2 regions of the Herbaspirillum sp. C7C2 genome follow, and region 1 is predicted to be linked to the other one. Evidence: predicted binding sites of a transcription regulator. Region 1 holds the regulator's gene; the other holds the start of a gene.

Region 1 (3,413 bases):
GACAGGCGGGTGCGATGCGCCCCCACCCTACAAGGAATACTGCCGTGAACGTTAACGACGCCCTCAAATCCGCTGCCCTCAACAGCGAGCAGACCCAGGCCCAGCCTCGCAACAACGCCCCCGCCGGCGCTGCTGCCAGCAATGGTGCCGCGGCCACTGCAGCCACTTCCGATAGCGTGCGCCTGTCCAGCACCTATCAGTCGCTGGAAACCAAGGTCAACAGCAACAGCAGCAGTTTCGATGCCAAGAAAGTGGCCGAAATCAAGGCTGCCATCGCCAACGGCACCTTCCAGATCGATCCGGAAAAAGTGGCCAATGGCCTGATCGACACCGTCAAGACCCTGATCAGCGCCCGTCCGGCCTGATCGTCACTGCCTTCGCACAGGATGACCCGCATGAATCCGGCCAGCAACCTGCCTCTGGAACACGCTGCCCTGTCCCGCCTGGTCGAAAAACTGAATCAGGAACAGGCCTTGCTGGCTGAAGCCACCGCCGAAGGCCTGACCGACATCATTTCCGAAAAAGCCACCATCGTTTCCGACATGGCCACGCTGGCCGGTAACCGCCACAGCCTGCTGGGCAGCCTGGGTTACAGCGAAGACGAGGCCGGCATGCAGCAGTGGATGAACGAACATGGCAGCGACGCCGACAAGGACGTCTGGGCCGGCCTGTTCGAACTGGCCCAGGATGCCAAGGAGCTCAACCGCGTCAATGGTTTGCTGATCGGCAAGAAGCTTTCGATCAACCAGAGCGCACTCACCATCCTGCAGGGCAAGACCGGCACCGGTAACTTCTATGGACCGGATGGACAGAACAGCATCAAATCTTCCGGCCGCAGGCTTGGCGTGGTCTGACCACCCTCCAAGCCGAGCGCCACGAGCGCAATCGCCGCAGATTCAAAGACCCCGAGTGCCATGCCTCGGGGTCTTTTTTTGTGCCGTGCAGGTGCCTCAAGCTTTACCTGCTCAGCGCAAGCTGGGTCAGACCCAAGGCGGCACGCAAGAGCTCGATGGAATTAAAAACGGCTCCCGAAGGAGCCGTCAGAGCATGCCGGAGCGCGTCCTCCCGGACGCAAATCACTTCTCAGGCCACCCCACTCCACGAATGCTCCCGCAGATAGGAACGCATGCGTGAGATCGCCTGGCTGTGCAGCTGGCACACGCGAGATTCGGACACGCCCATGACGGCGCCGATCTCCTTGAGGTTCATTTCCTGCTCGTAGTAGAGGGCCATCAGGATCTGCTCGCGCTCGGGCAGGGCCTTGATGGAGTCCACCACGGCTTCGCGGAAGCCGCCATTGATCAGGTTCTGCAACGGGTCGTCGTCGGACTCGGCGGTCTGGTAGCGGTCCAGGAAATGTTCATGGCCACCATCGTCGTCGTGGAAATCCTCGTAGTAGATCAGCTGGTGCCCACCGCATTCGCTGAGCAGCGACTGATACTCGGTGAGGCTGATCTTGAGGTGCTGCGCCACTTCGGTTTCCTGCGGCTGGCGACCGAGCTGCTGCAGCAAGGCCTGCATGGCTTCGTCCACCTTGCGGGCGTTCTGACGGATGCTGCGCGGCAGCCAGTCGCTGCTGCGCAGTTCGTCGAGCATGGCGCCACGAATGCGTTGTACGGCATAGGTCTCGAACTGCGCGCCATGGGTCTCTTCGTAGCGGTTGACGGCGTCGAGCAAGCCCATCATGCCGGCCTGGATCAGGTCGTCCACCTCTACGCTAGGGGGCAATTTGGCCTTGAGCTGATGCGCCAGTTTCTTGACCAGCGGCGCATGCTGCTCCAGCACATCGTTCTTGCCCTTTTTTCCCTTGACGTTATACATGCACGTCACACTCCCAGGCTTGCACCATCGGTTGCCATTCCGTAAGTGCTGCGGGCCGTATCGGCCGCCGTGAATTGCTTGGACAGGCGCTGGAAAGCCAGCGCCGCACCGGCAAAGGGAAACACATCCATCACCGCCCGCCCCTGGCCGGTAGCGCGGCGGATATGGTCGTCGGCCGGGATGGCGCCGAGGAAATTCAACTGCGCTGCCAGATAGCGGCTGGCGGCCTGGGCCATGTTGGCGTAGACGGTGCGCGCCTCGGCCTCGGTGGCGTCATTGACGATCAGGCTGAAGGGACGGCGTCCGATACGGTCGCTCAGGCTCTTCAGGAGCACATAGGCGGCCTTGATCGAGGTGGCCGTGGTCGAGACCTGGATCACGATCTCGCCCATTTCCATGGTCGGCACCGGCAAGGACTGATCGCTGGCCAGCACGCCATTGACGAGGGTGATCTCGGCCTGCTCAATGAGGCTGTCGAAAATCTCGGCCAGACGGCCGGCCTGGGGATCGCTGGCCGCCGGCACGGTACGGCGGGCGATGCGGGCCATGGCAAAACCTTCGGGCAGCATGCGGGTGGCCTCGCGCAAGGGGCGTTCGGCACGCGCCACTTCCTGCAAGGTGGCGACGTCGTGGCGCAGGCCGATGCGGGTCAGCAGGCCGGTACTGGCCACGTCGCCATCGACAACCAGCACGTTATGCTTGGCCTGCGACAGGGAGGCGGCAATATTGATAAGCATGGCGCTCTTCTCTTCTTCACCCAGCACCGAGAAGAAAGTGAACAGTCGGGGGACCGGACGCTCCAGCATCCGGCGCAGTCCGGCCGCCTGGTCGATATCGTAACTAGCCAAAGCTCACCTCGCGCAAACCTTTGTCGTTCATGGACATCGCGGTGGGGCCGATCACGCCGGGCAGTTCGCCTTCCTGGAATTCAAAAGGGGCGGTCTCGCGTTTCTGCTTGAAAGCACGGTCTGCCAGGTACAGCTTGTTGGCCACGTGCAGGTCTTCCGGCACGCGCTGGCCGTTGGCGACGTAGTGCAGGTTGAGCTTGTGGCGGATCACCACGTCTAGCACGTTGCCGATGGTGGCAGCTTCATCAAGCTTGGTGATGATGCAGCCGGCCAGACCGGAGCTGGAGTAGGCATGCACCACTTCATTGAGAGTGCCACCAGTGGCGGTGGCGTTCAGGCACAGCAGGCGCTTGATGTCCACGCCGGCACCGGCCAGCATGGCGTCCTGCTCGGCCACCATCTGGTCGCGCTGGCCTACCCCTGCGGTATCGATGAGCACGGTGTGCTTGCCCTTGAGTTCTTCCAGGGCGATGCGCAGGTCGGTCTCGTCCTTGACCGAGTGCACCATCACACCCAGGATCTTGCCGTAGATGCGCAATTGTTCGTAGCCGCCGATACGGTAGCCGTCGGTGGTGATCAAGGCCAGCTTGCCGGACCCGTGGCGCATGACGCAGCGTGCGGCCAGCTTGGCAGTGGTAGTGGTCTTGCCCACGCCGGTGGGGCCGACCAGGGCGAAGACGCCGCCGTTTTCCAGCAGTTCGTTCTCGTTGGCCAGGGTGTTGAGATTGCGCGCCAAGACCGACT
Region 2 (3,413 bases), on a different contig from region 1:
CTGGCGGCCTGCACCGGAGAGTAAGCATGCACGCTGAAGCGCCCCCCCGTCTGGCTCCCTATGCCGCCCACTCGGCAAGCTCGCGGGGCCGGCGCTTCAGTGAAACCCCGCCCGGCTCGCGCAGCGAATTCCAGCGTGACCGCGATCGTATCGTCCACTCCACCGCCTTCCGCCGTCTCGAATACAAGACCCAGGTCTTCGTCAATCACGAAGGCGACCTGTTCCGTACCCGCCTGACCCACAGCATCGAAGTCGCGCAGATTGCTCGCTCCTGCGCCCGCAACCTGCAACTCAACGAAGACCTGGTCGAAGCCATCTCCCTGGCCCACGACCTGGGCCACACGCCGTTCGGCCACGCCGGCCAGGATGAGCTGAACCACTGCATGAAGCACCACGGCGGCTTCGAGCACAACCTGCAGAGCCTGCGCGTGGTCGATGAGCTGGAGCAGCACTATGGCGCCTTCGATGGTCTGAATCTCACCTTCGAAACCCGCGAAGGCATCCTCAAGCACTGCTCGCTGCACAATGCCCGACAACTGGGGGACATCGGCGTACGCTTCCTGGAAAAGAAACAGCCCTCGCTGGAAGCCCAGCTGGCCAACCTGGCCGACGAGATCGCCTACAACAACCACGACATCGACGACGGCCTGCGCTCGGGCCTGCTGACCATGGAGCTGATGAGCGAAGTGGATTTCTTTGCCCGCCATCTGCGCGAAGTCGAACAGACCTATCCCGGCATCACCGGTCGCCGCGTGATCCATGAGACGGTCCGCCGCATGATCAACGCGCTCATCGTCGACCTGATCCAGACCGCGAGCGTGCGCATCTCCGAGCTCGCGCCACGCGACATCGAGGATGTCCGCAACGCCCCGCCGCTCATTGCCTTCTCCGATGCCATGGCCGGCGAAGCGGCAGTGCTGAAGAAATTCCTGCGTGAAAAGCTCTACCGTCACTATCAGGTCAACCGCATGACCGCCAAGGCGCGGCGCATCATTGCCGAGATGTTTTCCGCCTTCATGGGCCAGCCCAGCCTGCTGCCACCGGACTATCAGGTCAAGGCAATGCATGATGACGCCCAGCAGCTGGACAAGCAGGCAAGAAAGGTCGCCGACTACATCGCCGGCATGACCGACCGTTACGCCATCCGCGAACATCGTCGCCTGTTCGTCATGGAATGAGCGGAGCAGGCTTTCCAGCTCATCCACATCCACGTCCATATCTACATACTCATCGTCACTGAACGCAGCGTTTCGATACGCTGCGTTTTCTCTCAGCTCATCCTTGGCAGCATGTCATCGTGATTTCATTGCATCGCTGCAAATGAAATCCGCCTGCCACCACGGATCGGACATTTCGTTACATTTTTTCTGAAAAATTTTTTAGGGTGAGAGCCACCGTATCGACCCGCATCGGCTCGCCGCAAAGCCTTTACCGAAAAGGCTTTGCGTCAGATCGAACAAATCCACCGCAGTAAGTGCTGCCACCCGGACGAGGAAACTGACACCTGTTAATTTTTGTCAATATCAAGTCCGTCACGACCGGGCCGTTATGCAGGAATGGAGTGGTTCGTCATCCGACGCACCATCATTTCCAGTGGATCCGTCTTCCCCCTTGATGCCCGGATCCCCTTTTTCTACAGGAGACCGTCATGGCCATCGGCAACACCACCGGCCTGGACAGCAAATCCCTGCTGCCCAGCACCACTTCCTCCAACTCCGCCAACGCCACCAACGGCGACAGCACCGCTTTGTCTGGCAGTGCGTCCGGCACCAGCAATGACAAGATCGCCGAAGCCAGAAAGGCGAACCTCTTGACCGAAGCAGGCGCCAAGGCACAGTTCAACCTGTCCATCGTCCAGTCCTCGCTGGAGGTGTCACTGCAGAGCGGCAACGATCCTTTGTCGCTGGTCTACAAGACCGCCATCGAAAACATCAACGACATCCTGCGCCCGCAGCTGGGCGACAACGCCGTGCAGAACGCGGCATCCCAGGACAACTCGCCGGAGGGCACGGCCGGACGCATCGTCTCCTTCATCACCAACATGTTCGAGCTCTACAAGCAGAACAATCCCGACAAGGAAGACGCCGCCAACATCGACGACTACATGAACCTGATCTTCAAGGGCGTCGACCAGGGCTTCAAGGAAGCACGCGGCATCCTGGAAAGCCTGAGCGTCCTGCAGGGCGACATCGCCAGCAACATCGACAAGACCTATGACCTCGTGCAGAAGTCGCTGAATGACTTCATCAACAAGGTCAAGGGTGGCAAGCAGGATGGTGGCGATAGTGAAGGCAGCACTGACAACGGTGATGGCCAGGGCGGCACCGTGGTTGCCAGCGAGACCACCGTCAGTATCTCGGTATCGGTGAGCCAGACGCGGATCAGCACCACCGCATAGGATTGACGCCCGTCGATCCGGGCCGCTACGCGAACGAAAAAGAGGCTGTCCCCGCAAGGGAACAGCCTCTTTTCATTGCATCACATCAACGTCGCCGCAATGCCATTGCAGCGACGTGCATCAGTTCAACCGCGCAGTTTCGCAAACGCCGCCGCCATGGCATTGTTGCTCGGTGCCTGCTCGCGACCACGCTGGTTCTGGTGCTGCGACAGACGACGCGCATCGTTGCGGTCACCACGTTGCTCGTTGCGTGCACCCGGGGCCGGGGCGGTGTCGTTCAGGCGCATGGTCAGGGCGATGCGCTTGCGCTTCTCGTCCACTTCCAGCACCTTGACCTTGACCACCTGGCCGGCCTTGACCACGGTGTGCGGGTCCTTGACGTAGGTGTTGGACAGCGCCGAGATGTGCACCAGACCATCCTGGTGCACACCGATGTCGACGAAGGCGCCGAAGGCCGCCACGTTGGTGACCACGCCCTCCAGGATCATGTCCGGACGCAGGTCCTTGATCTCTTCCACGCCTTCCTTGAAGGTGGCAGTGGTGAATTCCGGACGCGGGTCGCGGCCGGGCTTGTCCAGTTCCTTGAGGATGTCGGTGACGGTGGGCACGCCGAACTTCTCGTCGGCATATTTGGCCGGGGTCAGGCCCTTCAACAGCGAGGTCTGGCCCAGCACGCTCTTCACATCCTTCTTGATGTCGGCCAGGATCTTTTCCACCAGCGGATAGGATTCCGGGTGGACCGCCGACGCATCCAGCGGGTTCTGGCCATTCATCACACGCAGGAAGCCGGCCGCCTGTTCAAAGGTCTTGTCACCCAGGCGCGGCACTTCGCGCAAGGCAGCACGCGAGCTGAACATCCCCTTCATATCCCGATACGACACAATGCTCTGTGCCACGCTGGCATTCAGACCCGACACGCGTGCCAGCAGCGGAGCGGAAGCGGTGTTCACATCCACGCCAACGGCGTTCACGCAATCCTCCACGACGGCATCCAGCGAGCGTGCCAGCTGCGACT

The links. Region 1 encodes FliA, which starts transcription of late flagellar genes. Its sites were predicted from a motif close to CTAAAGTTTNNNNNNNNNNNGCCGNTA; they were not measured.
Region 2: a site for FliA is predicted at 1,523-1,549, ahead of HWE04_RS00365 (DUF5610 domain-containing protein). Genes of this name have one in related genera too.

The regions. Positions count from the first base shown of each region.
Region 1 is NZ_JABXGI010000008.1:92,541-95,953, forward strand. It holds gene flgM (flagellar biosynthesis anti-sigma factor FlgM) at 45-365, shown strand; gene HWE04_RS13195 (flagella synthesis protein FlgN) at 396-854, shown strand; gene HWE04_RS13200 (RNA polymerase sigma factor FliA) at 1,084-1,821, opposite strand; gene HWE04_RS13205 (MinD/ParA family ATP-binding protein) at 1,827-2,627, opposite strand; gene flhF (flagellar biosynthesis protein FlhF) at 2,662-3,413, opposite strand, start outside.
Region 2 is NZ_JABXGI010000001.1:70,068-73,480, forward strand. It holds gene aroKB (bifunctional shikimate kinase/3-dehydroquinate synthase AroKB) at 1-24, shown strand, start outside; gene HWE04_RS00360 (deoxyguanosinetriphosphate triphosphohydrolase) at 27-1,178, shown strand; gene HWE04_RS00365 (DUF5610 domain-containing protein) at 1,649-2,398, shown strand; gene HWE04_RS00370 (Tex family protein) at 2,524-3,413, opposite strand, start outside.